One region of the Kitasatospora sp. NPDC127121 genome, then DNA from elsewhere that is predicted to be linked to it. Evidence: riboswitches for the same ligand, from Rfam matches in the RefSeq annotation. Region 1 holds a riboswitch; the other holds the start of a gene.
The links. Region 1 has a riboswitch for thiamine pyrophosphate ahead of thiO (glycine oxidase ThiO). Riboswitches for the same ligand answer to the same signal wherever they lie in the genome.

Region 1 (14,647 bases):
TTCGTGCTCGACCTCGGCGTACCAGTCCTCCCAGCGGGTGACCTGCATGTCCCGCCACCGGGTGCCGTGCCCGGGCAGCAGCGGCAGCGACACGCTGAACCCGGCCGCCGCCAGTTCCTCCGCCCAGGGCCGCAGCGACTGCGGCGATCCGGTGAAGCCGTGGCACAGCAGCACCCCCACCGGTCCGCCGTGGTGGCGGTACGGTTCGGCACCGGGCAGCAACGGCATGGCGGACTCCTTCGCGGGCGGGTGGCGCTGGGGGAGGGACGCTGGAGGGGGAGGCTGCGGGAATCCGCATCGTCCCACGGCCCCGCCCGGGACGTACACCCCTCATGGCGGCCTCCGCGCGGGCCGCACACCCCTCTCGGCGGCCCCCGTGCGAGTGCCTGCGGGAGTCCGATGGCGGCCCGCCGGGGCGGGGCGGGGCGCGGGCCGAGCCCACGGGGCATTAGGATCGACCGGTCCGCATAACAGGAGGCCCGGGTTGTTCTACCGACTGATGAAGATGATCGTCGCGCCACTGCTTCGGATCTTCTTCCGGCCGTGGATCGAGGGTGAGGAGAACATCCCCACCGAGGGCGCGGCCATCATCGCGAGCAACCACCTGTCCTTCTCGGACTCCTTCTTCTTCCCCGCGCTGATCAAACGCCGGGTGACCTTCATCGCGAAGGCCGAGTACTTCAACACCCCGGGCATCAAGGGCCGGCTGACCGCCGCGTTCTTCAAGGGCGTCGGCCAGCTGCCGGTGGACCGCTCGGGCGTGCGCGGCGCGGGCGAGGCCGCGATCCGCAGCGCCATCGCGGTGCTGGACGGCGGCGAGCTGTTCGGCGTCTACCCCGAGGGCACCCGCTCGCCCGACGGCAAGCTGTACCGCGGCAAGGTCGGCGGCCTGGCCCGCGTCGCGCTGGCCACCGGCGCGCCGGTCATCCCGGTCGCCATGATCGACACCGAGAAGGTCCAGCCGCCCGGTCAGGTGATCCCCAACTTCGGCACCCGCCCCGGCATCCGGATCGGCCGCCCGCTGGACTTCTCCCGCTACCACGGCATGGAGAACGACCGCTTCATCCTCCGTTCGGTGACGGACGAGGTGATGTACGAGATCATGCGGCTCTCCGGCCAGGAGTACGTGGACATCTACGCGACCGCCGCCAAGCGGCAGATCGCCGACGACAAGAAGAAGGCCGACGCCGAGCGCAAGGCCGCCGCCAAGGCGGAGAAGGCGGAGGCGGATGCCGAGAAGGCCGCCGCCGACAAGGCCGCCGCGACGGAGAAGGCCGAGCAGGCCGAGCAGTCCGGGCAGGAGCCGAAGGAGACCGGGTCGGCCTGACGACCGCGGGCACGGCCCAGGGGAGGGGCGCAAGGATGACGGACGGCGAGAGAACCGGGGCAGTCGGCGGCGCGGTCGCGGCCGGGGGCATGTCCGTCGAACTGCCGTTGTGGAAGGCCATCTCCTACTTCCGGGTGCTGGCCCTGTGCTACGCCCTGCTGCGCTACCTCAACTCCTACCTGGACTTCCTGCACCCCGTCGCCGGCTGGATCTTCCTCGGCACGCTCACCCTCTGGACACTCGCCAGCACCCGGGCCTTCGCCGGCCCGCAGCGCTGCACCTGGTACGTGCTCGGCACCGACCTCACCCTCGCCGTCACCGGCATCGTGATGAGCGGCCTGACCGACGACCCGGTACGGATCAGCCACGGCGCGCCCACCCTGCCGACCATCTGGGCCGCCGGCACGGTGCTCGGCTTCGCCGGCAAGGGCGGCTGGCGCTGGGCGGCCGCCGCGGGCACGGTGATCGGCGTCGCCAACATCCTCGGCCACGGCGGCCCGACCGGCGACAACATCCACAACATCATGCTGCTGATGGTGGCCGGCTGCGCCATCGGCTACGTCATCGAACTGGCCCGCGCCAGCGAGGCGACGCTCACCCGGGCACTCCAGGTCGAGGCGGCCACCCGGGAGCGCGAGCGGCTCTCCCGGGACATCCACGACGGCGTGCTCCAGGTGCTCGCCCTCGTCCAGCGCCACGGCGCCGAACTCACCGCGCGGCCGGCCGAGGGCGCCGCGGCTGCGGCCGGTGGAGGCCCGGGCGGCGACGCCGACTTCGCCGAACTCGGCCGACTGGCCGGCGAGCAGGAGCGCGCCCTGCGGGCGCTGATGACCGGCGGCCCGATCCCGGGGCAGCGCCCGCAGGAGTGCGTGGTTGGGGAGCCGCAGGACCTCACCGCGCTGCTGCGCCCGTACGCCGACGAGCGGATCACGCTGTCCGCCCCCGGCGGGCCGGTGCTGCTGCCCGCCGGGGCGGCCGGCGAACTGGCCGCGGCGGTCGGCGCCGCCGTCGACAACGTCCGCCGGCACGCCGGGGAGCGGGCCCGGGCCTGGATCCTGGTGGAGGACGAGCCGCAGGCCGTCACGGTCAGCATCCGCGACGACGGCCCCGGCTTCGCCCCCGGCCGCCTCGGCGAGGCGGAGCGGGCCGGGCGGCTGGGCGTCTCCCAGTCCATCCGCGGCCGGCTGCTGGACCTCGGCGGCACGGCCGAGCTGTACTCGGCGCCCGGGGAGGGCGTCGAGGTCGAACTCCGTGTCCCGAGGAAGGGCTCTGATGACCGATCAGCCGACGACTGACCGGCCGATACGGGTGATGGTCGTGGACGACCACCCGATGTGGCGCGACGCCGTCTCGCGGGACCTCGCCGAGGCGGGGCTCGACGTGGTGGCCACCGCGGGCGACGGCGAGGAGGCCGTCCGCCGGGCCCGCGCCTGCTCGCCGCAGGTCGTCGTGCTGGACCTCAACCTGCCCGGTCTGCCCGGCGCCGAGGTGTGCCGCCAGGTGGTCGCGCAGGATCCGGCGGTGCGGGTGCTGGTGCTCTCGGCCAGCGGCGAGCACCAGGACGTGCTGGAGGCGGTGAAGTCCGGCGCGACCGGGTACCTGGTCAAGTCGGCCGGGCGGGAGGAACTGCTGGACGCGGTGCGGCGCACGGCCGTGGGCGACGCCGTGTTCACCCCGGGCCTGGCCGGCCTGGTGCTGGGCGAGTTCCGCCGGCTGGCCGCCGAACCGGCCCCGGCCTCCGCGCCGGCCGTCCCGCAGCTGACCGCGCGGGAGACCGAGGTCCTGCGCCTGGTGGCCAAGGGCCTGTCGTACCGGCAGATCGCCGACCGGCTGGTGCTGTCGCACCGGACGGTGCAGAACCACGTCCAGAACACGCTCGGCAAGCTGCAACTGCACAACCGGGTGGAACTGGTGCGGTACGCGATCGAGCAGGGGCTGGACGACGACATCTGACGGCTCCGGCAGGTCCGGCCGCGTCGGCGGTCCCGCGTGCGGTGGGGGCCGGTCCCGGGACCGGCCCCCACCGGCTGCTCAGCCGGTTCCTCAGCCGCGGACGGCCGCCGCCTCGCGCAGCAGGCCCGCCACGATGCCGACGCCGTCGCGGGTCAGCACCGACTCGGGGTGGAACTGGAGGCCGGCGAAGCCGGGCCCGCGCAGCGCGTGGACGTCCCCGGTGGCGGCGTCCCGGGCGACCTCGACGCCCTGTGCGGCGAGCCGGGCCGCGTCGGCGTCCGCGCAGCGCGCGGTGAACGTGTTGTAGAAGCCGACGGTGTGCTTGGTGCCGAACAGGTCGATGCTCTCCTGCGCCCCCTGGTACGGGACGTCTTTGCGGCCCAGCGCCAGCCCGAGCTCGCCGCAGAGCAGCTGGTGGCTGAGGCAGACCGCGAGCAGCGGCGCGGTGCGGGCCCCGGACCGGACCGCGGCCAGGGCGTCCGCGACGACCGGCCGCAGCAGGGCCATCTTGGGGTCGTCGGCGAGCGCCGGGTCGCCGGGCCCGGGGCCCAGCACCAGCGGCCCGCGGTGCGCCGCCAGCAGGGCGGGCAGCCCGGGCGCGTCGTAGCGGACGACGCTGACCTGGTGGCCGATCGAGGTGAGCAGGTGGGCGAGCATCGAGGTGAAGGTGTCCTCGCCGTCGACCACCAGGGTCGGCGCGGGCTCGGTGACCAGCGTCGGCGTCTGCATCCGCAGCCAGAACGGGGCGAGGTCGGCCCGCCGGGCGTCCAGGGCGGCCTGGACGCGGTGGTCGTCGGCCAGCCGGGGGCCGGTGGGGCCGGGCAGCCGGGCGGGCGCGGGCCGGGCGCCGATCGCGGTGAGCACCCCGGCGGCCTTGGCGTGGGTCTCGGCGACCTCGGACTCGGGGACGGAGTGGCGGACGAGCGTGGCGCCGACCCGGACGACCAGGCGGCCGGTGGCCGGGTCGATGTCGGCGGTGCGGATGCAGATCGGCGAGTCCAGCAGCTGCCCGCCGCTGGCGGAGCGGCCGATCAGGGCGAGCGCGCCGGAGTAGTAGCCGCGCCCGCCGGGCTCGTACCGCTTGATGACCCGGGTGGCGTTCTGTACCGGGCTGCCGGTGACGGTGGCGGCGAACATCGTCTCGCGGAGCACCTCGCGGACGTCCAGCGAGGTGCGTCCGCGCAGCTCGTACTCGGTGTGGGCGAGGTGGGACATCTCCTTGAGCCGGGGCCCGAGCACCTGGCCGCCGAGGTCGCCGACCGTGCACATCATCTTGAGCTCCTCGTCGACGACCATCGTCAGTTCCTCCAGCTCCTTGGGGTCGTGGAGGAACCGGAGCAGCGAGTCGATGTCCGAGCCGCCGGCCGGATAGCGGTAGGTGCCGGAGATCGGGTTCATCACGACGGTGCCGCCGCTCTGCCGGACGTGCACCTCGGGGGAGGCGCCGACCAGGACGCGTTCTCCGGTGTGCACCAGGAAGGTCCAGTAGGCGCCGCGCTCCTGCTCCAGCAGCCGCCGGAACAGGGTGAGCGCGAGTGCGGGCGAGAAGTTCTCCAGGGTGGCGCCGAAGTCGCGCCGGATCACGAAGTTGGCGCCCTCGCCGTTGCCGATCTCCTCCTCGATCACCCGGCGGACGATCGCGGCGTACGCCTCGTCGTCGATGTCGAACGAGCCGCCGGTGAGCGAGACCGGCGACTGCGGCAGGGCGGCGGTGAGTTCGGCCAGCGGCAGGGTGTGCTGTTCGGTCACCGAGAGGGCCTGCAGCGGGGTCCCGTCGTCGTGCGCCTCGAAGCCGCGCTCGCGGATCTGCCGGTACGGGACGAGCGCGAGCAGGTCGTGCACCGGGCCGTCGGCCGGGACGCCGGTGCGGACCGGCAGGTCGGCGAGGTTGCGGTAGCTGTCGACGGTGCCCACCAGCACCTCGACGGTGTCCGGGGCGAGCCGGGGGGTGCGGCGGTGCAGCAGGGCGAACGCGGGCGCGTCGGGAGCGGTGAGGCGGGCGAGCAGGTCGGCGGTGGCGGTCACGGAGCGGCTTCCTTCCGGGGGACTGGTGAGGTGCGGTGCTGGGATCCGCTCCCGGAGGGCCGTCTGCGCATACGCCGACGGCCGCCCCGAGGGGCGGCCGTCGTGTTCGTCTAGGAACGCGCGATCGGTGGGCCACCCTTGGGGGAGGCCCACCACCAGGAGTGGGTGTGGGGCGCGTGCATGGTTCGAGCGTAGCGGATCGTGCGGGGAGGGTGAGCCCGGTCACGTGTTTGTCCGAGTTATGTCTCACCCCTCGGGCAATGGTCACGAATCGCTCGGGTCACCCCGTAGCCTTGGTGGTGTGACCGTGACGACTGAGACATCGAGGACTGGCCACTCCTGGCAGTCCCTGCCCGCGGCGCAGCAGCCTGAATGGCCGGACCAAGAGGCTCTGCGCAAGACCCTTGCCGAGCTCGCCTCCTATCCGCCGCTCGTGTTCGCCGGCGAGTGCGACCAGCTGCGCGCCCGGCTCGGAGCCGTGGCGCGCGGGGAGGCCTTCCTGCTGCAGGGCGGTGACTGTGCCGAGGCCTTCGACGGCGTTTCGGCGGAGCACATCCGCAACAAGCTGAAGACCCTGCTGCAGATGGCCGCCGTGCTGACGTACGCGGCCTCGGTGCCGGTCGTGAAGGTGGGCCGGATCGCCGGCCAGTACTCCAAGCCGCGCTCCAAGTCGACCGAGACCCGCGACGGCGTGACGCTGCCGGTCTACCGCGGCGACTCGGTGAACGGCTTCGACTTCACCCCCGAGTCCCGCATCCCGGACCCGGAGCGCCTCAAGCGGATGTACAACGCGTCCGCCGCGACGCTGAACCTGGTGCGCGCGTTCACCACCGGTGGTTACGCGGACCTGCGCCAGGTGCACGCCTGGAACCAGGACTTCGTGCGCAACTCGCCGGCCGGCCAGCGCTACGAGCAGCTCGCCCGGGAGATCGACAACGCCCTGGCGTTCATGAACGCCTGCGGTGTGGCGCCGGAGGAGTTCAAGACCGTCGAGTTCTTCTCCTCGCACGAGGCGCTGATCCTCGACTACGAGACCGCGCTGACCCGCGTGGACTCGCGCACCGGCGAGCTGTACGACGTCTCCGGCCACATGGTGTGGATCGGTGAGCGCACCCGCCAGCTGGACCACGCGCACATCGAGTTCGCCTCGAAGGTCCGCAACCCGATCGGCGTCAAGCTCGGCCCGACCACCTCGGTCGACGAGGCACTGACCCTGATCGAGAAGCTGGACCCGGAGCGCGAGCCGGGCCGCCTCACCTTCATCACCCGGATGGGCGCGGGCAAGGTCCGCGACCACCTGCCCACCCTGGTGGAGAAGGTCACCGCGTCCGGCGCCCAGCCGGTGTGGATCTGCGACCCGATGCACGGCAACACCTTCGAGGCCTCCAGCGGCCACAAGACCCGCAGCTTCGACGACGTGCTCGACGAGGTCAAGGGCTTCTTCGAGGTGCACCGCGCGCTGGGCACCCACCCGGGCGGCATCCACGTGGAGCTGACCGGCGACGACGTGACCGAGTGCGTCGGCGGTGGCGACGAGGTGCTGGTCGACGACCTGCACCAGCGCTACGAGACGGCCTGCGACCCGCGGCTCAACCGCAGCCAGTCGCTGGACCTGGCGTTCCTGGTGGCGGAGATGTACCGCGGCCAGTGAGCTGCCACGGGTGAGCCGCCGCCGGCGGGTCACCGGTGAACGAATGTGACGAAAGCCCCTCCGGATTCGGGGTCCCCGAGCCCGGAGGGGCTTTTTCGTACCCGGATCGCCGGGTAAGGTGAGGCTTAGTGAAGTAAGGCAAGCCTTAGTCAAGATCGTTCCGCCGGTCGGCGCCGCACCACCCTGGAGAGTCCGCGATGTACGTGTGCATGTGCCATGCGGTCACCGAGGACCAGGTGAAGAAGGCGATCGACGCCGGTGCCGAGACCCCGCGTCAGATCGCCCGGGGCTGCAAGGCCGGCACCGACTGCGGGTCCTGCGTCCGACGGATCCAGGCCCTGCTCGGCGAGCACGGCGCCCGGCCCTGCCCGACCGCCCGCCTCGCCGCGAAGCTCGGCCTGGCCGACCCGCAGGCCCAGGCCGCGCCCGCGCCGGTGGCCGCCGCGGCTCCCGCCGCCCCGGCCCTGGTCGCCCCGCTGCGCGCGGCCTGAGGACTCGGCCTGAGGACTCGGCCTGAGGGCTCGGCCTTGAGGGCTCAGGACTCCGGCTGCTCGATCACCTGGGCGAGGTAGAGCGCCTCGCCGAGCTTCTCCAGGAGCTCCAGCTGGGTGTCGAGGTAGTCGATGTGGTGCTCCTCGTCGGCCAGGATGTCCTCGAAGATGTTCGCCGAGGTGACGTCGTTCTTGGCGCGCATCACGACGATCCCGCGCTTCAGCCGGTCGATCGCCTCGACCTCGATCTGGCGGTCCGCCTCGAACATCTCCTTGACCGTCTGGCCGATCCGGACGTGGAACAGCCGCTGGTAGTTCGGCAGCCCGTCCAGGAAGAGGATCCGGTCGGTGAGGGTCTCGGCGTGCTTCATCTCGTCGAAGGACTCGTGCCGGGTGTACTTGGCGAGCTTCGTCCAGCCGAAGTTCTCCTGCATCTTGGCGTGCAGGAAGTACTGGTTGATCGCGGTGAGCTCCGCGGTGAGCTGCTCGTTGAGGAACTCGATGACCTCTGGGTCGCCCTGCATGGCTGGTGCCTCCCTGCGCTACGGCCTGTTGTGACTCCTGCGCTGCGCATCCTGGCATCGAAATGGGAGGAAATTCCAGTAAGTTCACACTCACTAGGACATGTTTCGGAATATCCGATTTGAGCTGATACGGGCTCGACCACCGGTTCTTGGGGATGGGGCGCGTGGCCGCGCCAAGGGGCGCGCACGGCGCGTCGACCGCCGTCTGTCACCATGGAGTCATGGGTCAGTCCGAACAAGAACCGCTTCCGCCGTCTGACCCGAGGCTCCCCCCGGGGCAGCGCGTGCAGCGCGGCTGGCCCGCCCTGCACTACGGGCCCGTACCCCGCTTCAAACCGCTGACCTGGGACCTCCAGGTGTTCGGCGCGACCGCCTCGGCGGAGAAGCACAGCTGGGACTTCGAGGCCTTCCACGCCCTGCCGCGCACCACCGTCGTCGCCGACCTGCACTGCGTCACCAAGTTCACGCTGCTCGGCAACGAGTGGTCGGGCGTGCCGGCCGCCGCCCTCCTCGACCTGGAGCCCCCCGCGCCCGGCGTCACCCACGTGATGGTCTGGGCCGAGTACGGCTACAGCGCCAACCTGCGGCTGGCCGACTTCGCCGACCCGCGGACGATCTTCGCCACCCACCGCAACGGCGAGCCGCTGACCGCCGAGCACGGCTTCCCCGTCCGGCTGATCGTCCCCGGGCTGTACGCCTGGAAGGGCCCCAAGTGGGTCCGCGCGGTGGAGTACATGCGGGCCGACCGCCGGGGCTTCTGGGAGGAGCGCGGCTACCACAACCTCGCCGACCCGTGGCGCGAGCAGCGCTACTCCCACCAGGAGGAGCCGGGCGACGGCCCGCTGCGCTGAGGGCGGACCGACGTTCGGAGGAATCCCCTCAGAAGCGAGGGATCCCCTTAGAAGAAGGGGAAGTTGACCGTCACCGCGGTGTGCTGCGGGTGCCGCTCGCCGGCCGCCGGGGACTGGCCGGACACCTTGCCCGTGCCGAACAGGTTGACCCCGCTGGTCTGCATCGTGAAGCCGGCCGCCTGGAGCGCCTTCGCCGCGTCGTCCTTGCTCATCCCGGTGACGTCAGGGACGGGCACCATGCCCTTGCTGACCACCAGCGAGACCGCGGTGTTCTCCCGGAGCAGCTGCCCGGCCGCCGGCGAACTGCTGATCACCACGCCCTCCGGCACGGTGTCGTCGTACGTCCCGGTCACGCCGCCCCTGGTCAGCTGGGCCGCGGTCAGCGCGTCGGCGGCCTGGTCGGCGGTCTTCCCGGTCAGGTCCGGCACCGCGATCCGCTTGGGGCCCCTGGAGACGGTGACCGTCACGGTGTCGCTCTTGCGGGTCCGCGCACCCACCCCGGGGTCGGTGGCGATCACCTGCCCGGCCGGGACGCTCTCGCTGAACGCCTCGACGAAGCGGCCGTGCATGCCGTCCTTGTCCAGGATCCGCTGGGCCTCGGCCCGGTCCTTGCCGAGCACGCCGGGCACCGGCCCGTACAGCCCCTCGGACAGCCCGTACGTCGCGCCGCCGACCGCCAGCACCAGGGCGGTCAGCGCGGCCGCCCAGATCAGCGGCTTGCGGGGGAGGCGGCGCAGCAGGCCGGGCCGGCGCCCGCGCACCGGGGTCGGCTCGTCGTACGGGCGCGGCTCGACCAGCAGCTGGTCCAGCAGCTCCGCCGGCACGTCCAGCACGCTGGTGGGCTCCGGCGCCGCGGCGTCGACGGGCCCCGTCGGCGGCTGGATCACCGAGGTCGGCTCGCTGGTCGGGTAGCGCGGGCTGGGCCGGGTGGAGGCCGGCGGCTCGGCGTCCAGCTCGGCGGGGGTGAGCGTGCGGCGGAGCCGCTGGAGGGCGGCGAGCAGTTCGACCGCGTCGTACGGGCGGGCCTCGGCCGTCCGGGCGCAGGCGCCGGCCACTATGGCGTCCAGCCCGGGGCCGACGGCCGGGGCGATCAGCGAGGGGGCGGGGACGTCCTCGTGCAGGTGCTTGTACATGACCTGGACGGGGTTGTCGCCGGTGTGCGGGCGGCGGCCGGTGAGCATCTCGTAGAGCAGGATGCCGGCCGCGTAGACGTCGACCCGCTGGTCGGTGGGGGCGTCCGGGAGGATCTGCTCGGGGGCCAGGTAGGAGACGGTGCCGAGGACCGTGCCGCCGGTCGCGGTGCTGGTCGAGGTGGGCGCGCCGTCGGCGGTGCCGAGGACCCGGACCAGGCCGAAGTCGGCGACCTTGACCAGCCCGTCCTCGGTGATCAGCACGTTCTCGGGCTTGACGTCCCGGTGCACCAGCCCGGCCCGGTGGGCGGCGCCGAGGGCGGCCAGCACCGGCTCCAGCACGTCCAGCGCGGCCCGTACGGACAGTGCGCCGCGGTCGCGCAGCAGGTCCCGCAGGGTGCGGCCGGGCACGTACTCCATGGCGAGGAAGACGTTCGCGCCGTCCGCGCCCTGGTCGAAGACGTTCACCACGTTCGGGTGGGAGAGCCGGGCGACGGCCTTGGCCTCGCGGATGAACCGGGCGGTGAAGCCGTCGTCCCCGGCCAGCGCGGGGTGCATCACCTTGAGGGCGACGACCCGGTCCAGCCGGGTGTCGGTGCTCTTGTAGACGGTGGACATCCCGCCGGTCGCGATGCGCTGCTCGACCCGGTACCGGCCGTCGAGCAGGGTACCGATCAGGGGGTCGTGCAGTGCCATGTCCACCCGGAGAGTCTAGGGCCGCAGGCGGCAGCGGGGCCCGGAGGACATCGCCTCCGGGCCCGGCTGTGCCCGGTTTGTGACACGGCACACGCGGGCGGGTGCCGGGCGTCCCGGTGTCAGAACGCCGGGTGCTCGCGGGTGTCCAGCTCCGCCCGGCCGGCCATCGCCGAGGAGGCCTCGGCGTGGAACCGGCGCGGGATGCGGCCGGCCCGGTGGGCGAACCGGCCCGCCTCGGCGGCGTGCCGCATCGCCTCGGCCATCAGCACCGGGTCCTGCGCCCTGGTCACCGCGGAGGCGAGCATCACCGCCGCGCAGCCCAGCTCCATCGCCAGCGCGACGTCCGAGGCGGTGCCGGCGCCCGCGTCCAGGATCACCGGGACGCCCGCGCCCTCCACGATCAGCTGGAAGTTGTGCGGGTTGCGGATGCCCAGGCCGGAGCCGATCGGCGAGCCCAGCGGCATGATCGCCGCGCAGCCGACGTCCTCCAGCTTGCGCGCCAGCACCGGGTCGTCGTTGGTGTACGGCAGCACCGTGAAGCCGTCGTCGACCAGGGTCTCGGCGGCGTCCAGCAGCTCGATCGGGTCCGGCAGGAGGGTCCGCTCGTCGGCGATCACCTCCAGCTTCACCCAGTCGGTGCCGAGCGCCTCGCGGGCCAGCCGGGCGGTCAGCACGGCCTCCCCGGCGGTGAAGCAGCCCGCCGTGTTGGGCAGCACCCGGATGCCGTTGCGGGTCAGCACGTCCAGGACGGAGCCCTGGGTGCCGGCGTCGACCCGGCGCATCGCCACGGTGGTCAGCTCGGTGCCGGAGGCCAGCAGTGCCCGTTCGAGGATCTCCAGGCTGGGTGCGCCGCCGGTGCCCATGATCAGCCGGGAGCCGAAGGACGCCCCGGCGATGGTCAGCAGGTCGTCGGCCATGTCAGCCTCCCTGGACGGCGGTGAGGATCTCGATCCGGTCGCCCGCCGACAGTTCCGTGGCCGGCCACGAACTGCGCGGCACCACGGCCTCGTTGAGGGCGGCGGCGACGCCGCTGTGGGCGGCGCTGAGGGTGGCCACGACCTCTGCGAGGGTGGTCGTGGTGGACACCCGGCGGGGCTCGCCGTTGACGGTCAGCGCGATCTCGGCCGGTGCGGTCCGGGCCGGCGTGGTCTGGGCCGGCGTGGTCTGGGGTGGTGCGATCTCGGTCATGCGGAGGCCTTCGTGGTGGAGCGGTCGGGGGAGAACCGGGTGGGTGTGAACGGCTGTGCGAGCTCGGGGAGTTCGCCGGTCGCCAGGTACTCGGCGAGCAGGTCGGCGGTCACCGGGGTGAGCAGCACGCCGTTGCGGTAGTGGCCGGTGGCGGCGACCAGCCCTGGCAGCGCGGTCGGGCCCAGCAGCGGGGCGTTGTCCGGCGAGCCGGGCCGCAGCCCGGCCGAGGTCTCCAGCAGCGGGAGTTCGGTGATGCCCGGCACCAACTCGTGGGCGTCGCGCAGCAGTTCGTACACCCCGCCGGCGGTGACGGTGGTGTCGTAGCCCTGCTCCTCGGTGGTCGCGCCGATCACCAGCTCGCCGTTCTCCCGGGGCACCAGGTACAGGTGCTGTCCGCGCACCACCGCGCGGACGTTGCGGGACAGGAACGGCCGGTACGTCTCGGGGATCCGCAGCCGCAGGATCTGCCCCTTCACCGGGCGGACGGCCGGCAGCACGCCCTCCGGCAGTCCGGGCAGCCGGTGGCTGTGCGGGCCGGCCGCGAGCACCACCTGGTCGGCCCTCCGGGTCTCGCCGGTGCCGAGCCGGGCGCCGACCGCGCGGTCGCCCTCGACCAGCAGCCCGACGGCCTCGGCACGGTGGACCACGACCCCGGCGAGCTCGCAGGCGGCCACCAGGGCGGTCAGCAGCCGGCGGGGATCCACCTGGTGGTCGTCCGCGACGTGCAGGCCGCCGCGCACGCCGGGGGCGAGCATCGGCTCCAGCCTGCGGGCCTCCCGGCCGGTCAGCCAGGCCGAGTCCAGGCCGAGCCGCTGGTGGAAGGCGTGCAGCTCGCGCAGTTCCTCGCGGTCGTCGGAGTCCAGCGCGACGGCGATCGTGCCGCACCGGCGGTACCCGGTGTCCAGGCCGCCGCTCGCCTCGGTGAGCTCGGCGGCGAAGTCCCCGTACCGCTGGTTGGAGGCCATGCCGAGGCGCAGCAGCGGCTCCTCCCCGTACTGCAGCTCGGTGACCGGGGCGAGCATCCCGGCCGCGACCCCGGCCGCCCCGCCGCCGGGGGAGGGGTCGACCACGACGATGTTCCGCAACCCGCGCTGCGCGGCGCGCCAGGCGACGGCGAGGCCGATGATGCCCCCACCGATCACCAGCACGTCGGCGTGGGTTTCCTCGGGCAAGCGTGACAAGGCTGCTCTTCTCCCTTCGCCGGAATGACCCGGATCAGGTTCGGACGGTCGCGGGCCGTGCCAGCCCGCCTCTCAGCCCGGTACGCCGGGCTCCCGTGATGGTGCCCCCACCATAACGCCGGGGGCGGGCCCGGCCGAAGGCCCGTACGCGGGGTGGACGGGCCGGTGGCCCCGGCAGGGCGCTGAGTACAGTGACGGGCGTGGCAGAGCTGAACGCAACGGATCAGGTGGTCGTCGTCGGGGCCGGGCTGGCCGGGGCGCAGTGCGCCCTGAAGCTGCGGCAGGGCGGCTGGCGGGGGCGGATCACGCTGGTCGGGGAGGAGCCGCACGCGCCGTACGACCGGCCGCCGCTCTCCAAGGACGTGCTGCTCGGCAAGGCCGACGCCACCACCCTGGACATCGACTACCCGCACCTGGGCATCGAGCTGCTCACCGGCCGCCGCGCCACCGGCCTCACCCCCGGCGTGCTGCACACCGACGCCGGCGACCTCCCGTACGACGCCCTGGTGATCGCCACCGGCGCCACCCCGCGCGCCCTGCCCGGTGCCGAGCGCGCGCACCTGCTGCACACCCTGGACGACGCGCTGGCGCTGCGCGCCCTGCTGCGGCCCGGCCTGCGGCTGGTGCTGGTCGGCGCGGGCTGGATCGGCGCCGAGGTGTCCACTGCCGCCCGCGCGGCCGGCTGCGAGGTGACGGTGGTCGAGGCGGGCCCGGCGCCCGTCCCCGGCGCGCTGCCGGCCGAGGTCGGTTCGGCGATGGCCGCCTGGTACGCCGAGGCCGGTGTCGACCTGCGCTGCGGGGTCGGCGTGGCCGCCGTCGAGGAGGGCGCGGTGCTGCTCGCGGACGGCTCGCACCTGCCCGCCGACGAGGTCGTGGTCGGCGTCGGCGCCCGGCCCGCGACGGGCTGGCTGGCCGGTTCCGGTGTCGAGCTGGACGGCACCGGCGCCGTCCTGGTGGACGGGCGGCTGCGCACCGGCCTGCCCGGCGTCTTCGCGGCCGGGGACTGCGTCAGCTACCCGTCCGCCCGCTCCGGCGCCCGGCTGGCCGTCCAGCACTGGGACCACGCGTTGCAGTCCGGCGAGGCCGCGGCGGCCGCCGTCCTCGGCGCGGACGCGCCGCCGTACGACCCGGTGCCGTACTTCTGGTCGGAGCAGTTCGGCCGGATGGTCCAGTACGCCGGGCGGCACGCCGAGGGCGACGAACTGCTGTGGCGGGGCGGCCCGCAGGACGCCTCCTGGACGGTGCTCTGGCTGCGCGACGGGGTGCCGAGCGCGCTGCTGGCCGTCGACCGGCCGCGCGATCTGACCCAGGGCCGCCGGCTGATCGAGCGCGGCACCGCGCTGGACCGGGCCCGCGCGGCGGACCCCTCGGTGCCGCTGAAGTCGGCGGTCGCGGGGTAGCGGCTGGTGCGCGGGGGGCTGTGGAGGTGGCAGTCTGGTGGCGTGAGTGAGATTGAAAGCAAGATTGAAGCCCTGGTTTCCGAGTGGATGTACCTGCCCGACATCTCGGAGCAGTGGGGGGTGCGCGTCACCGAGGTGCGCGACCTGGTCCGCACCGGCGGGCTGATCGCCGTCCGGCGGGGCCCCAACAAGTCGCTGCAGGTCCCTGCGGCGTTCATCGACGGCCAGGG
Region 2 (14,647 bases), on a different contig from region 1:
CCGCCACCACCCCGGCCACCACCGCGCCGGCCGGGACGACGTACCCCTTCCGGGGCGTCAAGTTCAAGATCCCGCCGGGCTGGCGGGCCGTCAATCCGGATCCCGCCGCCAACAGCCTCTGCATCCTGAGCCCGAGTGCTCCGCAGGACGCGTCGGCCGGGGACTGCCTGCCGCACGGCGTGCTTCTGACGGTCCTGGACCAGGAGTCGGAGGCCTGGCCGAGGCTGCCCGACCTGGATTCCGACAGCGGTTGGTCCACGCAGCCCTGGTGCCCGGCGTGGTCCTACTCCCCCACGCTCGCCAGGAGCGGACAGATCGACAGTGTCGGCCCGACCAGGAGCACACCCACCGTGGCAGGCCGTGCCGCACGCAAGTCGCAGTGGCAGATCAACTGCGGCGGCGACGCCTTCACGGCCCAGATGTGGGCCCTGCCGAAGGACTTCGTGTCCGTCGCGGCGATCGGCCTCAAGGCCGACTACCAGCCCGGACTGATGACGATCGTCAACACCCTCGACCTGAGCGGCCGCCAGGCGCCGCCCACGGAGGCCAACCGGAACGACATCGCGGTGAGCTTCGACGGCCTGGCGGCCGGTCAGCAGCTGACGGCGGGGAGTTCGGCCGTCACCTTCTCGGTGACCTTCCGGAACACCAGCCAGAACACCTACGGCCGGTTGCAGCCGCTGGTCGTCACGGAGCCCTACCCGGGTTCGCCGCCGGTGCAGGTCGTACAGGGGCCCAACGACGGCAAGCTGGAGCGTCAGGACGGCGACACCTGGCGGCCGGCGCCGATGGGGCCGGGCAGCGACATGGGCTACGCGGTGGCGGACCAGGCGTCGCTGTTCTCCCTGGCCCCGGGGCAGACCAGGAAGGTCACCTACCGGCTGACCCTGGGCGCCGGGAACGGCCCGGGGGACATGCCGGTCTCGGCGCAGGTGACGCTTCCGTACAACGGAAGCAAGCTGACCGTGCTCGGCGAGAAGAAGATCTCCGTCAAGGTCACCAAGTGAGACGAGGGCCCGGCCTCCCCACCGCGGGGAGGCCGGGCCCTCGGCGGGTGGCTCAGGCCAGCGAGGCCATCCAGGCCTCGACCTCGTCGGCGCGGCGCGGCAGGCCGGCCGAGAGGTTCTCGTTGCCGTCGGCGGTGACCAGGATGTCGTCCTCGATCCGGACGCCGATGCCGCGGTACTCCTGCGGCACGGTCAGGTCGTCCTGCTGGAAGTACAGGCCGGGCTCGACGGTGAGGACCATGCCGGGCACCAGCAGCGCGTCGGCGTGCTCCTCGCGGCGCGAGTGGGCGCAGTCGTGGACGTCGAGGCCGAGCATGTGGCCGGTGCCGTGCAGGGTCCAGCGGCGCTGGAGGCCCAGCTCCAGGACCTTCTCGACGTCGTAGGCCGAGGCGTCCAGCAGCCCCCAGGCGAGCAGGCGCTCGGCGAGCACGCGCTGCGAGGCGTCGTGGAAGTCGCGGAAGCGGGCGCCGGGCTTCACCGCGGCGATGCCGGCCTCCTGGGCGTCGTACACGGCGTCGTAGATCTTGCGCTGGAGGTCGTTGAAGCGGCCGTCGATCGGCAGGGTGCGGGTGACGTCGGCGGTGTAGAGGGTGTGGGTCTCCACGCCGGCGTCCAGCAGCAGCAGCTCGCCGGGGCGGACGTCGCCGTCGTTGCGGACCCAGTGCAGCGTGGTGGCGTGCGGGCCGGCGGCGGCGATGGTGCCGTAGCCGACGTCGTTGCCCTCGACCCGGGCGCGGCGCCAGAAGGTGCCCTCGATCCAGCGCTCGGAGGTGGCGACGGCCTGGCCGAGCTCGCGGACCACGTCGGTGAAGCCCTTGACGGTGGCGTCGCAGGCGGCGCGCAGCTCGCCGACCTCCCACTCGTCCTTGACCAGTCGCAGGCCGCTCAGGAACTCCTTGAACTCGGCGTCCCGGTCGGCGTCCAGCACGTCGGCCAGGGTGTCCTCCAGGCCGGCGTCGTAGCCGCGGACGATCCGGGTGGGCACCGCGGAGTCCTTGGTGCGCCCGGCCAGTTCCTCGGCGGCCTTGCGCACGTCGCGCGCCGGCAGGCCGAGCAGCTGCTCCTGCTCGCCCAGGCTGTTGCGGCGGCCGACCCACAGCTCGCCGTAGCCGTCCAGCCAGAACTCGCCGTTCTCGCGGTCGGAGCGGGGCAGCAGGTAGAGGGCGAACTCGTGGCCGGCGTCGCCGGTGGGCTCGGCGACGAGCACGGCGTCCTCGGTCTGGTCGCCGGTGAGGTGCACGTACTCGCTGGAGGCGCGGAAGCTGTAGTCGGTGTCGTTGGAGCGCACCCGCAGGTTGCCGGCCGGGACGACCAGCCGCTCGCCGGGGTAGGCGGCGGAGAGCCGGGCGCGGCGCTCGGCCGCGTACGGGGCCTGGGCGACCGGGACGAGGCCGTGCAGGTCGGTGTCGGCCCAGCCGGTCTTCATCGAGGCGGCCAGCTCGTCGGAGACCTCGCCGTACAGGCCGTTCTTGCGGCCCTTGAACTGCTGCGGCTCGTCGCCGCCGTCGGCTTCGGGGTTCTCGGCCACTGCGGGCGTGCGGTCCTCGGTCACGTGTAACGCCTCCTTGGGGTGGTACCGCCGCCCCTCGGGGGAGTGTCGGATCGCGACACGCGCGGGCGGCCGTGCGTCCATGGTACGGACGCCCGGCCGCTCGCCCGTTCGGGGTCGGGACGACTGTTCGGGGCGGCTATTCGAAGCGGGCCGCGAGCAGCAGCAGGTCGTCGGTGGCCGGTCCGGGCTCGGGGTCGGGGCAGACGGCCAGCAGGTGGGCGCAGAGCCGGTCCGGGTCGATCCGCACGTCGCGCGGGGCGTCGGCGGCGGCCCGGCGCAGGTTGGCCTGGCCGGCGTGCAGGGTCGGGCCGCAGCGGCGGGCCAGCCCCTCGGTGTAGAGCAGCAGGGTGTCGCCGCGGTCGGCGGTGAGCTCGACACCGGGGGCCTCCCAGCAGGCCAGCATGCCGAGCGGGGCGGAGAGCGAGGTCTCCACGAACTCGGCGCCGTGCCGGCCGACCAGGACGGGCGGGCAGTGGCCGGCGCCGGCCAGGGTGATCCGGCGCTCCTCGGGTTCCACCCAGGCGTAGACGGCGGTGGCGGTGCGGGCCGGCTCGGTGGTCTTGAGCAGCAGTTCCAGGTCGCCGAGGACGGACACCGGGTCCTCGCCCTCCAGGACGGCGTAGGCGCGCAGCGCGGCCCGGATCCTGCCCATCGCGGCGGCCGCGCCGGGGGCGGAGCCGGGGCCCGCGCCGGGGCCGTCGCCGGAGACGGAGCCGACGGTGAGGCCGACGGTGCCGTCCGGCAGCGGGATGGCGTCGTACCAGTCGCTGCCGCAGGAGCGGTCCAGGCCGGCCGGGATGATCCGGGCGGCCAGTCGCAGGCCGGCGGGCTGGGGGAGCCGGTCGGGCAGCAGGCCGCGGCGCAGCGCCTCGGTGGTGCGCCGGACCTTGTCCGCCTCCAGCTGCTTGGCGAGCAGCGGGGCGGCGATCCCGGCGTAGCGGTGGGCGAGCTCGCGCTGGCGCTCGGTGGGTTCGGCGGGTTCGTCGTAGAACCAGAGGGCGGCGGCGAGCGGGCCGTCCTCCTCGGTGGCGAGCGGCAGGCCGTAGCAGCCGCCGAGGCCGAGCTGGGTGGCGAGTTCGCGCAGCCGGGCGCCGGTGGCCGGGTCCTCGGCGAGGTCGGGGGAGTGCAGCCGTTCGGGCCGGTCCTGTTCGCGCAGCAGCCTGGCGAGCAGGCTCTGCTCGGGCGGGACGGTCTCCAGCGCGCCGAGGCTGGCGCGGTCGAGGCCGAGGCCGATGGGCTGGCCGGGCCTGCCGCCGGGCATCCGGGTGACCAGGACGCCGCGGCGGGCGCCGAGCAGGGCGGCGCCGGAGGCGAGGACGGTGTCCAGGGTGGCGGCGAGGCCGCGGGCGCGGGCGAGCTGTTCGGTGTGCCGGTGCAGGCTGGTGAAATCGGACAGTCGTCCGGCCAAACGGTCCTGCACCCCGGCGGCCGGTGCCGTGCGGACGTCCGCCGCGCCGTCCTGCGCGTCGGCGGGGCCGGGGAAGCCCGGTGGGTCGAGGACGGTCAGCCCGCCGGCGCTGCCGGGCTCGCCCGGCTCGGAGGGTGTCGACGACGACGGGTGGGACTCGGTCATGCCGCCACTCCTGACGTGCTACGTGCCATGCGGAACCCCCAGGTACGGCCGGTGTGGAGCGATGACGGCCAAAGGGCGCGTTTCGCCTCGATTCGCTACTACTCGTCATTGATCGACAGCAATGCCACCACTTCTACACAGGCCATTTGGGGCATGTCCAGATCCAGGACGACGCGGTGGCCTGTTCCACATCCGCGAGACCCGGTCGGGGGGCGCGTACGGCCTGGCCGCGCGCCGGTCCGGTCGGGAGGCATGGAGGGGACCGGGAGCGGGCAGAACGGAGGGGACGGACCCGGCGGCCGTCCGGATCGTATGCCCGCGCCGCCCGGGACCCGGGCTGGCCGGAAGTCTCTCACTCGTACGGTGGAACCAAGCGCGCCCGGGCGGCGTCCATCCGGTCGCATACGGGATTCTCGTTCCAGGGGCTGTTTCAGTGCGCGGCCCTTCTCATGTCGTGCTCCACACCGTGATCCACGTCGTCGCCGCGCCGCCCGCCATGCCGCCCGCCCCCCTTCGCGCCGCCGGGGCCGTGCCACCGCGGGTCCGCGTGACGAGTCCCGGCGGTGCCGACGGGCCGGAGCGAACCGAGCGGTCAGGGAAAGGAACGAGCGCCATGCGTGAGAACCCGAAAGATCCGTGTCCGCCCGCCACTCCCCACCACCCCGTCCAGGACGACGTCGCACGTCAGCGCCCTGCCCGGCTCGCCGCGGCCCTGACGGCCGCCGTCGACCACCGCTGGCCCGTGGTGCCGGGGGCCGTTCTGCGCGGCGGCCAGTGCTCCTGCGGCGACCAGGACTGCGTCGTGCCGGGCGCGCACCCGCACGACCCGTCGCTGCTGGCCGCCACCACGGACGCCCGGATGGTGCGCTGGTGGTGGGAGCGGCAGAGCCCGGACGCTCCGGTGCTGGCCGCCACCGGTTCGGTGGTCTCGGCGGTCAGCCTGCCGGCGGCGGCCGGCGCCCGGGCGCTGGTCTACCTGGGCGCGCTGCGGCTGCCGCTCGGTCCGGTGCTGGCGATGCCGGGCCGGTACGCGCTGCTGGTGGCCCCGTACTCGCTGGACGCGCTCGGCGAGATGCTCGCTCAACTCCCTTGGGTGCCAGGCTCGTTGCGCTACCACGGGGTGGACGGCTTCCTGCCGCTGCCGCCCGGCGGGGCGGCCGGCCGGGTGCGCTGGGTGCTGGCCCCGTGCCCGGACGCCGACGGCGGGGTGTGGCTGCCGCAGGTCGGGCCGCTGCTGGGCGAGTTGGTGGAGGCGACGGTCCGGTTGGACAGCGGTCGCTCGGCGTACTGATCCGCCGGTCCGTTCCCGGGCCGCTCGTCGGGGCCCTGCGGAAAACAAAAGATCCGGCCGCTGGCGACGGGGGATGCACCAGCGGCCGGACTCTTTAGACAGTAACAAGGATCCGCGCCCGCGCCAATTTCCAAGAGGCCCTGCCCGCCCGGAAATTGCGGCTTCATGGCGACAATGTGACGCGTATCACCCGGATCCCGGGCGCTTTAGTTCAAGGTGACCTGACGGTTCACCAGGTTCGCGCGGGCGCGCCGCTCCTCGGCGGTCAACGGGGTCTCGTCGGCGAGCACCGAGGCCAGCCGCTCGGCGAACTCGGCGGCCGGCTTCTCGCAGTCGGCGGCGGTCATGGCGAGCGGGAGGTCCCAGACCGGGACGGTCAGGCCGTGCGCGCGGAACGAGCCGACCAGGCGGGTGTCCGGGCCGAGCGAGGACTGGTCGGCGGCGCTCAACCGGGCCAGCGCGTCCAGCAGCCGCTCCTCGGGCACGGTCATCACCCAGCGCAGGTGGTTCTTGTCGGGGGTGCCGCACCAGTAGGCGGCGTCGGCGCTCGCCAGCTTCTCGGTCGGGATGGCCGAGGCGTTGGCGCGCTCCAGGGAGGCGGCGACCTCGCCGGTCGCGGTCTCGGCGTCCTCCAGCCAGAACTCGAAGCCGGTGTGCACGGCGGGCGTGAACGCGGCGTTGACGTCCAGCAGGTCCTGGAGCCGGCGTCCGCCCGCCTCGGTCCGGCGGGACGGCACCGGGTTGCCCGGCTCGGTGGCCAGCGCCAGCTCCAGGGCGTCCGCGAGGTCGCGGCTGAGGTCGCCGGAGGAGGACTGGGTCTGCAGGCCGAGCAGGATGGAGCCGTCCTGGCGGCGCAGGGCCGGCCAGGCCAGCGGCAGCACGGTGGCCAGGGTCACCGACGGGACGTCGCCGGTGGCGCCCTCGGCCACCCCGGCGGCCAGCGTCAGCGGCACCGTGGCGGCGGGCACCAGCTCGCGCAGCGCGACCCAGTCGGCCTCGCCCGCCAGGCCCTCGAACGGGCGGTGCACCAGCTCCTGCACCGCGTGCGAGGCCTCCCGGCCGTGACAGGCCTTGTACCGGCGGCCCGAACCGCAGGGGCAGTTCTCGCGGGCCCCCACCACGGGGACCTCGCCCGTGACGGCGGTGGTGGACTGACGCTGCGGCGCCTTCTTGGCGGCCTTCTTGCCCATGGTGCGGCTCTCCCGGGAACGGTGGTCCTTTGCTCCGGGCAGCCTACTGACGTTCCCCCGGCGCGCGGGCACGCGCCGGGCGGACGGGTGGGGGGCGCGCGTCGGTTCAGGCGCTGCGGGCGTCACCACCGGTGCGCCGGGCGTGCCGGGCCCGGGCGGGCAGCGCCGCCCAGACCGTCACCTCGCCGGGCGCGTCGCGCACGCCCCAGTCGCTGGCCAGCTGGCCGACGATGTTCAGGCCGCGACCGCCGCGCGAGGTCAGCGAGGGGCCGGCGGGCAGCGGCCGGGTGGTCGCGCCGCCGTCGGTGACCTCCAGGGTGAGCACGCCGTCGGCGTGCAGCTGCCAGCGGACCAGCACGCCGCCGTCCGTTCCGCTCCCGTGCTCCTCGCGCTCCCGGCCGCCCGGTGCGGGGTGCGTTCCGGAGGGGACACCGACCAGCAGCTGGTCCACCACCTCGGCCCGCGCGCCGCGCCCCAGGGCCCGCAGCGGGCCGAGCGGACGGGCGTACCGACAGGCGTTGCTCAGCAGTTCGGAAAGGATCAATACGGCATCATCAATGACCGGCTCCGGTATCTGCCGGTCGCCGAGATCTCGACGCAGTCGGCGCCGTGCGACCCCGACACTCGCCGGGCCGTGCGGCACTGCCATGGTCGATGAAGTCGGCACTTCACGCGCCACCATCAACGCCACCCCCGGACCTCCTTCAGCGTATGCCGAGGGAGAGATGCCCCTTGGTAATGCGTCGGAAACGACCGCCGGACGATCCCGCGAGGACATTTCAAGCGATTGCGACCGAGGGTGGACCTGAGGTCATTCCGTGCTCACCCTGCGTCGCCCCGGTGCATGAATTCCGGCAATAACGGGCCCGGAAGGTTTGACTGCCGACCAGAACGATCAGGTTGTGTCCGGGCTTTGCGGGTGGATTTGCGGGCGGCCCGCCGCCCGACGGCGGATCACCGCCCGAGCTGCGCCAGGACCTCGGCGGGCCGGTTGGTGATGATCGCGGACACCCCGAGCTCCAGGCACAGTTCCACGTCGGCCGGTTCGTCCACGGTCCACACGTGCACCTCGTGCCCCAGCTCGCGCAGCCGCGTCACCAGCTGCGGGCGGGCCCGCACCAGGTCGATGCCCGGCCCGGCGATCCGCGCCCCGCCCGGCAGCGGGGAGCCCGGGCGCAGCCGGCCGAGCAGCGGCAGGGTCCGTTCGAACAGGAACACCCGCCGGTACTCCGGCGCCGAGGCCGCCACCCGGTCCAGCCCCACCGAGGAGAAGCTCATGATCCGGGCCGAGGGGCGCTCGCCCTCCCGGTTCGCGCCGATCTTGAAGCGTTCGAGCGTCCGCAGCAGCTCGGCCTCCACCCGGCCGCGGTAGCGCACCGGGTGCTTGGTCTCGATCGCCAGGTCCACCGGGCGGCCGCAGTCCACCACCAGCTCCAGCAGCCGCTCCAGCCGCAGCACGCCGCGCAGCTCGGGGTCGGTGCTGGGGCGGCCGGTCTTCCAGGCGCCGAAGTCGTACGCCTCCAGCTCGGCCAGCGTCATCGCCGAGACGGTGCCCTGGCCGTTGGAGACCCGGCCGATCCGGCGGTCGTGCACGCAGACCAGCTCGCCGTCGGCGGTCAGCCGGACGTCGCACTCGACCGCGTCCGCGCCCTCGTCGAGCGCGCGCCGGTACGCCGCCAGGGTGTGCTCGGGCAGGGCGTGCGAGGAACCGCGGTGGGCGATCACCTGGACGGGCGGCGTGGTGCGCGCCGCCGTCGAGGACGGGTCTGTGCTGGTCACGGGCCCCACGATAGGCGGCGGAAGTGACGCGCAGGCGAAGACGGCCCCAATCCGCGGGGCCGTCTTCGGTGCCGGTCGGTCAGCTCCGCGCCGCCCTGCGGGTCAGCGGGGTGAGCGCCCAGGTGACCAGGGCCGGCACCAGGAAGGCGAACAGCGAGGCCGACGTCCACTCCTGCGGGGTGAAGTGCAGGGCGTCCTGGGCGGAGGTCCAGAAGTCCGTCCACCAGCCGGCCACCGCGGTCGGCGCGATGAACTGGTAGACCGCGAAGCCCAGCACCCATGGCAGCAGCATCAGGCGGCGCGAGGGCGCGTCGGCGGAGAGGTTCCAGCCGTACCGGCCGGCGCCGAAGAAGTAGTCCACCGCCAGCACCGCCAGCAGCGGCACGAAGACCGAGCCGATCAGGCCGAGGAAGTTGGTGTAGGTGTCGGTGAACTTGTCGATCTGCAGCGCCAGCACGGTGATCAGCAGGCCGATCCCGCCGGTCAGCACCCGGCGGTCCACCTTCGGCAGCAGGTTCTGCACCGACATCGCGGTCGAGTACACGTTGGCGAAGGACTGGTCCGTCTCGCGCAGCACCAGCACCAGCAGGAACAGCCAGCCGGCCCAGACGCCGAGGAAGGAGTCGAAGATCCTGTTCGGGTCGCCGTCGGACTGCAGCAGGGCCATCAGGCCGAGCACGTAGCACCAGACCTGGGCGATCGTGTAGCCGGAGAAGCTGCCCCAGAACGCCGAGCGCGCGGTGCGCGAGTGCCGGGTGTAGTCGGCGGCCAACGGGACGAAGGAGATCGACACCGCGATCATCGCGTCGGTGGCGCCCAGGAAGCCGTGCCAGTTGCCGGCGCCCGGGTCGGGCACCCCCTGGCGGCCCAACTGGACGGTGAAGTACACCATCGCGACGGCGACCGCACCGGCCACGAAGCGGCGCAGCACCGCGATCGAGCCCAGCGGCCAGATGGTCAGCGCGGTGGTCAGCGCGCCCGCCAGGAGCACGAACAGCCAGCGGTAGCCGTCGGTGTGGGCGACGGTCTGCGCGCCCGCCGCGATCGTCAGCAGCTCGAACACGCCCCAGCCGACGCACTGGACGATGTTCAGCACCGTCGGGACGTACGACAGCCGGGTGCCGAACAGCCCGCGCAGGTTCGCCATCGCGGGCGCACCGGTACGGGCCCCGATCAGCGCGGCCACGCCGAGCATCGCGGTGCCGACCACGGTGCCGGCCACGATCGCGGTCACCGCGGCGGCCAGCGACAGCTCGCTGCCCTTGGCTCCGAGCACGGTCGCGGCGGTGGAGAAGCCGATCAGGCTGACGCCCAGGTTCATCCAGAGCGCGAAGTGGTCCCGGAAGCGCAGCGTGCGCGGCGGCTCGGTGTCCAGTACGAGCGGCGCCTCGGCACGCTCCGGGCGGTCCAGCACGGCGGTCGCCGTGTCGGTGGGGCCCGGGAGACCGCTGTCACCGCTGTCACCGTCGTGAGCGGTCGGGGACGGTTCGGGGAAACCCTTGGACGCGGGCGCGCCCGAAGAAGAGGATGGCGAAGCAGGCGACATGGCCGATACTCCCTACGCCGGCATTACCCGGACAGGTTCCGGCGGTCTGCGCCCCCTCGACGGTCCGCCCACGATCCCGTGGCGTACGGTCGACCAGCGCACTCTCAGCCTGGTCGGTCCAAGCTCCCGCGTGTCAGTTGTGAGCGACAGGCTAACCGGCCCGGGGGTGAACGCCAAGGCCACGGGGTGTGCGGCCCGCATCGCGGGACGTCCGGCGGAGGTGGGGGAGCCTCCGGTCGTCGGCCTGGTCGCCGGTTCGGCCGTCGAGTTGCTCGTCGGCTCGGTCGCCGGCTCGGTCGTCGGCGCAGGACAGCCTGGTCGGCGGCCCGGCTGTCGGCGGCGGCTAAGGATTCTTATGAGTTATTCAGAGGGGTCCTTACGGCAATCGAATCGGCAGTACGAAAAACTATGGTCCTTGGTTCTGTCAGCTATGGAGGTCGTTCGTGAGCACCGAGCGCGAGGTTGGGCCCACCGGGCCGCAGGGGGAGCAGCCCTCGGGCGGCCAGGCGGCGGCTGTTCCCGCTTCCGACGGCCACGCCTCGGGCGGGCACCAGCCGACACTGGCCTTCGGCCGGGTCCCCGAGCCCGCGGCCGCGCCGGCCGCCGAGGCCGCACCGGCTGAGGCCGCGCCGACCGAAGGCGCGCCGACCGATGGTGTTCCGGCCGAGGGCGGGTACCAGCCCACCGTGGCCTTCACCAAGGTCCCCGCGCCGGAGACGGCCCCGCAGGCCCCGGCCGCGCCGGTCGCCGACGCGCCGGCCGCCCCGGTCGACGCCGCCACCGGCTACATCGACGCGCCGCCGCCGGTCCTGCCGCCCGCCCCGCCGGTCCCGGCCGCGCCGGCGGCACCCGTCGCACCTGTCGCACCCGTCGCCGAGAGCCCGGCCCTGCCGCCGGGTGCCAACCCGTACGCCACCCCGGCCCACGGCGTCCCCGCCGCCGGCCCGCACGACCCGTACGGCACCCCGGCCGCCCCCGGCGCGCCCGCCGCGCACCCCGCGCCCGGCCACCACCCGTTCGGCGCCGGCCAGCCGCTCGGCGGCTGGGGCGCCGCCCACGACGCCGGCGGCGGCGCGGGCTACCCGGGCGGCCCGGCCGGACCGCTCGGCTACCCGGCCGACTACCCCGGCGGCCCCGGCGGCCCGCGCAAGAAGCGCGGCGGCCTGGTCGCCCTGATCGCCGCCGTCGCGCTGGTCGCCGGCGTGGCCGGCGGGGCGCTCGGCGTGACCGTCGCGGACCGCAACGACCGCACCAACAGCGCCGACGACCACCGCAGCACCACCGTCCAGGCCAGCAACACCCAGAAGAACGAGCCCGCCCCCGGCTCGATCGCCGGCATCGCGCAGAAGGCGCTGCCCAGCGTCGTCACCATCAAGGCGCAGGGCAACGGCGAGTCGGGCACCGGCACCGGCTTCGTCTTCGACACCGAGGGCCACATCCTCACCAACAACCACGTGGTCGCGCCGACCCTCAACGGCGGCAAACTGACCGTCAAGTTCGCCGACGGCACGTCCTACAACGCGTCCGTGCTGGGCCACGCCGAGGGCTACGACGTCGCCGTGATCAAGATCGACAACCCGCCGAAGAGCAAGCTGGCCCCGCTTCCGCTGGCCGACTCCGACAAGGTCAACGTCGGTGACGCCACCGTCGCGATCGGTGCGCCGTACGGCCTGGAGTCCACCGTCACCAGCGGCATCGTCAGCGCCAAGGACCGCCCGGTCGCCTCCGGCGACGAGACCGGCGGCCAGTCCTCCTACATGAACGCCCTGCAGACCGACGCCTCGATCAACCCCGGCAACTCCGGCGGCCCGCTGCTCGACTCCAGCGGCTCGGTGATCGGCATCAACTCGGCGATCCAGTCCAACGCCTCCGCCAACGGCCGGGCCGGCAGCATCGGCCTCGGCTTCGCCATCCCGATCAACCAGGCCAAGTGGGTCGCCGACACCCTGATCAAGACCGGCAAGCCGGTCTACGCCAAGCTCGACGTGCTGCGCAACGACGACTACAAGGGCGACGGCGCGCAGATCCAGACCCGCGACATCCAGGGCCAGCCGGCCGTCACCCCCGGCGGCGCCGCCGACAAGGCCGGTCTCAAGCCGGGCGACGTCATCACCAAGCTCGGCGGAGTCCCGATCGACAACGGCCCCGCCCTGGTCAGCCGGATCTGGACGCACAAGCCCGGCGAGACCGTCGACGTCGAGTACACCCGCAACGGCCAGCAGTTCAACACCAAGGTCACCCTCGGCCAGCGGGACGGCGACAGCTGACCCCCACCCGCACGAAACGGTGTGCACCGAACCCCGCCGGACCCGTTAGGCTGACCTCCGCCTGGAGAGCTGCCCGAGCGGCCTAAGGGAACAGTCTTGAAAACTGTCGTGCGGTGACCCCGTACCGTGGGTTCGAATCCCACGCTCTCCGCTGGTTGGAGAACCACCTGCTCAGGGCGGGTGCCGAGATCACTCGGCACCCGCCTTTCGCGTTTGCGGCCGGCGGGGGTTGACCCTGACACGGTGGCAGGGGGTGGAGTGGGGGCACCATGTTGAACATCGGAGACTTCGCCAGCCACGGCCGGGTGTCGGTGCGGATGCTGCGCCACTACGACGCGATCGGGCTGCTGCGGCCCGCCAGGGTGGACCCGGTCAGCGGGTACCGGTCCTACGAGGCGTCCCAACTCGCCCGGCTCAACCGGGTGATCGCGCTCAAGGAGCTCGGCTTCACGCTGCAGCAGGTGCGGGCCGTCCTGGACGAGCAGGTGGACGCGGCCGAACTGCGCGGGATGCTGCGGCTGCGCCGGGCCCAACTCGCCGAGGCGATCGCCGCGGACGAGCAGCGGCTGACCAGGGTGGAGGCGAGGCTCCGGACGATCGAGAGCGAGGGGACCATGTCCGCACACGACGTCGTGCTGAAGCGGGTGCCGTCCGTCCGGGTGGCCGAACTGACCGCGGTGGCCGCGAGTTACGAGCCGGAGGACATCGGACCGGTGATCGGCCCGCTGTTCGCGGAGCTGTGCCGGCGGCTGGCCGAGGCCGGGATCGCCGAGGCGGGCCCGTCCGTCGCCCGGTACGAGGACGTGCCGGAGGGCGAGGGCACGGTGCTGATCCGGGTGGCCGTCCCGGTCGGGCCGGCGGTGGAGCCGGGCTGGTACGGCTTCGCGGTGCTCGACCTGCCGCCGATCGAGGAGGCGGCGACGGTTGTGCACCGCGGCTCGATGGACGAGGCGATGGGGAGCTTCCAGGAGCTGGCCCGCTTCATCGACGCGAACGGCTACCGCTCGGCCGGCTACGCCCGGGAGCTCTACCTGGAGTGCCCGGACGACCCGGCGCGGTGGGTCACGGAGTTCCAGGAGCCGGTGGTCCGCCGGTAGGCCCTGCCCGGCCGAGGTCCACGCCCCGCAGATCCCGCCGGGGCCCACTTGCCGGGCCTCCGGCGGGCGGGCAGAGTGCGGTGGAGGCGGCGGGCGGCGAGTGGAGGCGGCGATGGGTGACCTGACGGACCGACTGGCGCAGGGCCTTCCGGCCGGGGCGGTGGTGGTGGATCCGGACGTGACCGCCGCCTACCGCTATGACATGGCCGGCTTCTGCGCCGCCGGTGCGCCCGCCGTGGTGGTGTTCCCGGAGACGGTCGAGCAGGTGCAGCACGTGCTGCGCACCGCCACCGCGCTGCGGGTGCCGGTGGTGCCGCAGGGGGCGCGGACCGGGCTGTCGGGGGCGGCGAACGCCGTGGACGGCTGCATCGTGCTGTCGATGGTGAAGTTGAACCGGATCCTGGAGCTCGACCCGGTGAACCGGATCGCGGTGGTCGAACCCGGCGTGGTGAACGCCGAACTGTCCCGAGCAGCAGAGGAGTTGGGGCTTTCGTACCCGCCGGACCCGTCCAGCTGGGAGTCCTGCACGATCGGCGGCAACATCGGCACCGGCGCGGGCGGGCTCTGCTGCGTGAAGTACGGCGTCACCAGCGAGTACGTGCTCGGCCTGGACGTGGTGCTGGCGGACGGGCGGCTGCTGTCCACCGGGCGCCGGACGGCCAAGGGCGTGGCCGGGTACGACCTGACCCGGCTGCTGGTCGGCTCGGAGGGCACGCTGGGCGTGGTGGTCCGGGCGGTGCTCGCGCTGCGGCCCGCGCCGGCGCCGCAGCTGGCGCTGGCGGCGGAGTTCCCGAGCGCGGACGCGGCGGGCGCGGCCGTCTGCGAGGTGATGGCGCGCGGCCTGACCCCGTCGCTGATGGAGCTGATGGATGCGGTCAGCGTGCGGGCGGTCAACGACCTGGGGCGGATGGGGCTGCCGGAGACGACCCGGGCGCTGCTGCTGGTGGCCTTCGACGGGCCGGACCGGGAGGCCGGGCTGGCGCGGGTGGCGGAGCTCTGCCGGGAGGCCGGGGCGACCGAGGTGGTGCCGGCCGAGGACGAGGCGGAGTCGCAGCTGCTGCTGGAGGCCCGGCGACTGGCGCTGCCCGCGCTGGACCGGTTGGGCACCACGATGATCGACGACGTGGCGGTGCCGCGCTCCCGGCTGGCCGAGATGCTGAACGGTGTGGCGGCGATCGCCGAGCGACACGCGCTGACCATCGGGGTGGTCAGCCACGCCGGGGACGGCAACACCCACCCGATCGTGATCTTCGACGGCTCGGACGAGGAGCAGGCTGCGCGGGCGCAGCGCTCCTTCGACGAGATCATGGCGCTGGGGCTGGAGCTGGGCGGCACGATCACCGGG

Region 2: another riboswitch for thiamine pyrophosphate. It lies ahead of ACFVHI_RS16945 (cytosine permease); the one in region 1 lies ahead of thiO (glycine oxidase ThiO).

What each region holds. Positions count from the first base shown of each region.
Region 1 covers NZ_JBHXTQ010000008.1:9,546-24,192, reverse strand. The annotation lists gene ACFVHI_RS07040 (carboxylesterase) at 1-228, opposite strand, end outside; gene ACFVHI_RS07035 (lysophospholipid acyltransferase family protein) at 500-1,327, shown strand; gene macS (MacS family sensor histidine kinase) at 1,363-2,622, shown strand; gene ACFVHI_RS07025 (response regulator transcription factor) at 2,600-3,280, shown strand; gene ACFVHI_RS07020 (anthranilate synthase family protein) at 3,371-5,305, opposite strand; gene ACFVHI_RS07015 (class II 3-deoxy-7-phosphoheptulonate synthase) at 5,547-6,956, shown strand; gene ACFVHI_RS07010 (bacterioferritin-associated ferredoxin) at 7,154-7,447, shown strand; gene bfr (bacterioferritin) at 7,492-7,971, opposite strand; gene ACFVHI_RS07000 (molybdopterin-dependent oxidoreductase) at 8,193-8,822, shown strand; gene pknB (Stk1 family PASTA domain-containing Ser/Thr kinase) at 8,870-10,648, opposite strand; gene ACFVHI_RS06990 (thiazole synthase) at 10,768-11,565, opposite strand; gene thiS (sulfur carrier protein ThiS) at 11,567-11,836, opposite strand; gene thiO (glycine oxidase ThiO) at 11,833-13,008, opposite strand; TPP riboswitch at 13,012-13,124, opposite strand; gene ACFVHI_RS06975 (NAD(P)/FAD-dependent oxidoreductase) at 13,209-14,417, shown strand; gene ACFVHI_RS06970 (Rv2175c family DNA-binding protein) at 14,460-14,647, shown strand, end outside.
Region 2 covers NZ_JBHXTQ010000029.1:47,369-62,015, reverse strand. The annotation lists gene ACFVHI_RS16980 (hypothetical protein) at 1-1,007, shown strand, start outside; gene ACFVHI_RS16975 (aminopeptidase P family protein) at 1,060-2,559, opposite strand; gene ACFVHI_RS16970 (PP2C family protein-serine/threonine phosphatase) at 2,696-4,132, opposite strand; gene ACFVHI_RS16965 (bifunctional DNA primase/polymerase) at 4,746-5,423, shown strand; gene ACFVHI_RS16960 (DUF5926 family protein) at 5,630-6,613, opposite strand; gene ACFVHI_RS16955 (ATP-binding protein) at 6,720-7,262, opposite strand; gene ACFVHI_RS16950 (glycerophosphodiester phosphodiesterase) at 7,568-8,392, opposite strand; gene ACFVHI_RS16945 (cytosine permease) at 8,472-9,806, opposite strand; TPP riboswitch at 9,931-10,078, opposite strand; gene ACFVHI_RS16940 (S1C family serine protease) at 10,382-12,205, shown strand; tRNA gene ACFVHI_RS16935 (tRNA-Ser) at 12,269-12,356, shown strand; gene ACFVHI_RS16930 (MerR family transcriptional regulator) at 12,475-13,302, shown strand; gene ACFVHI_RS16925 (FAD-binding oxidoreductase) at 13,415-14,647, shown strand, end outside.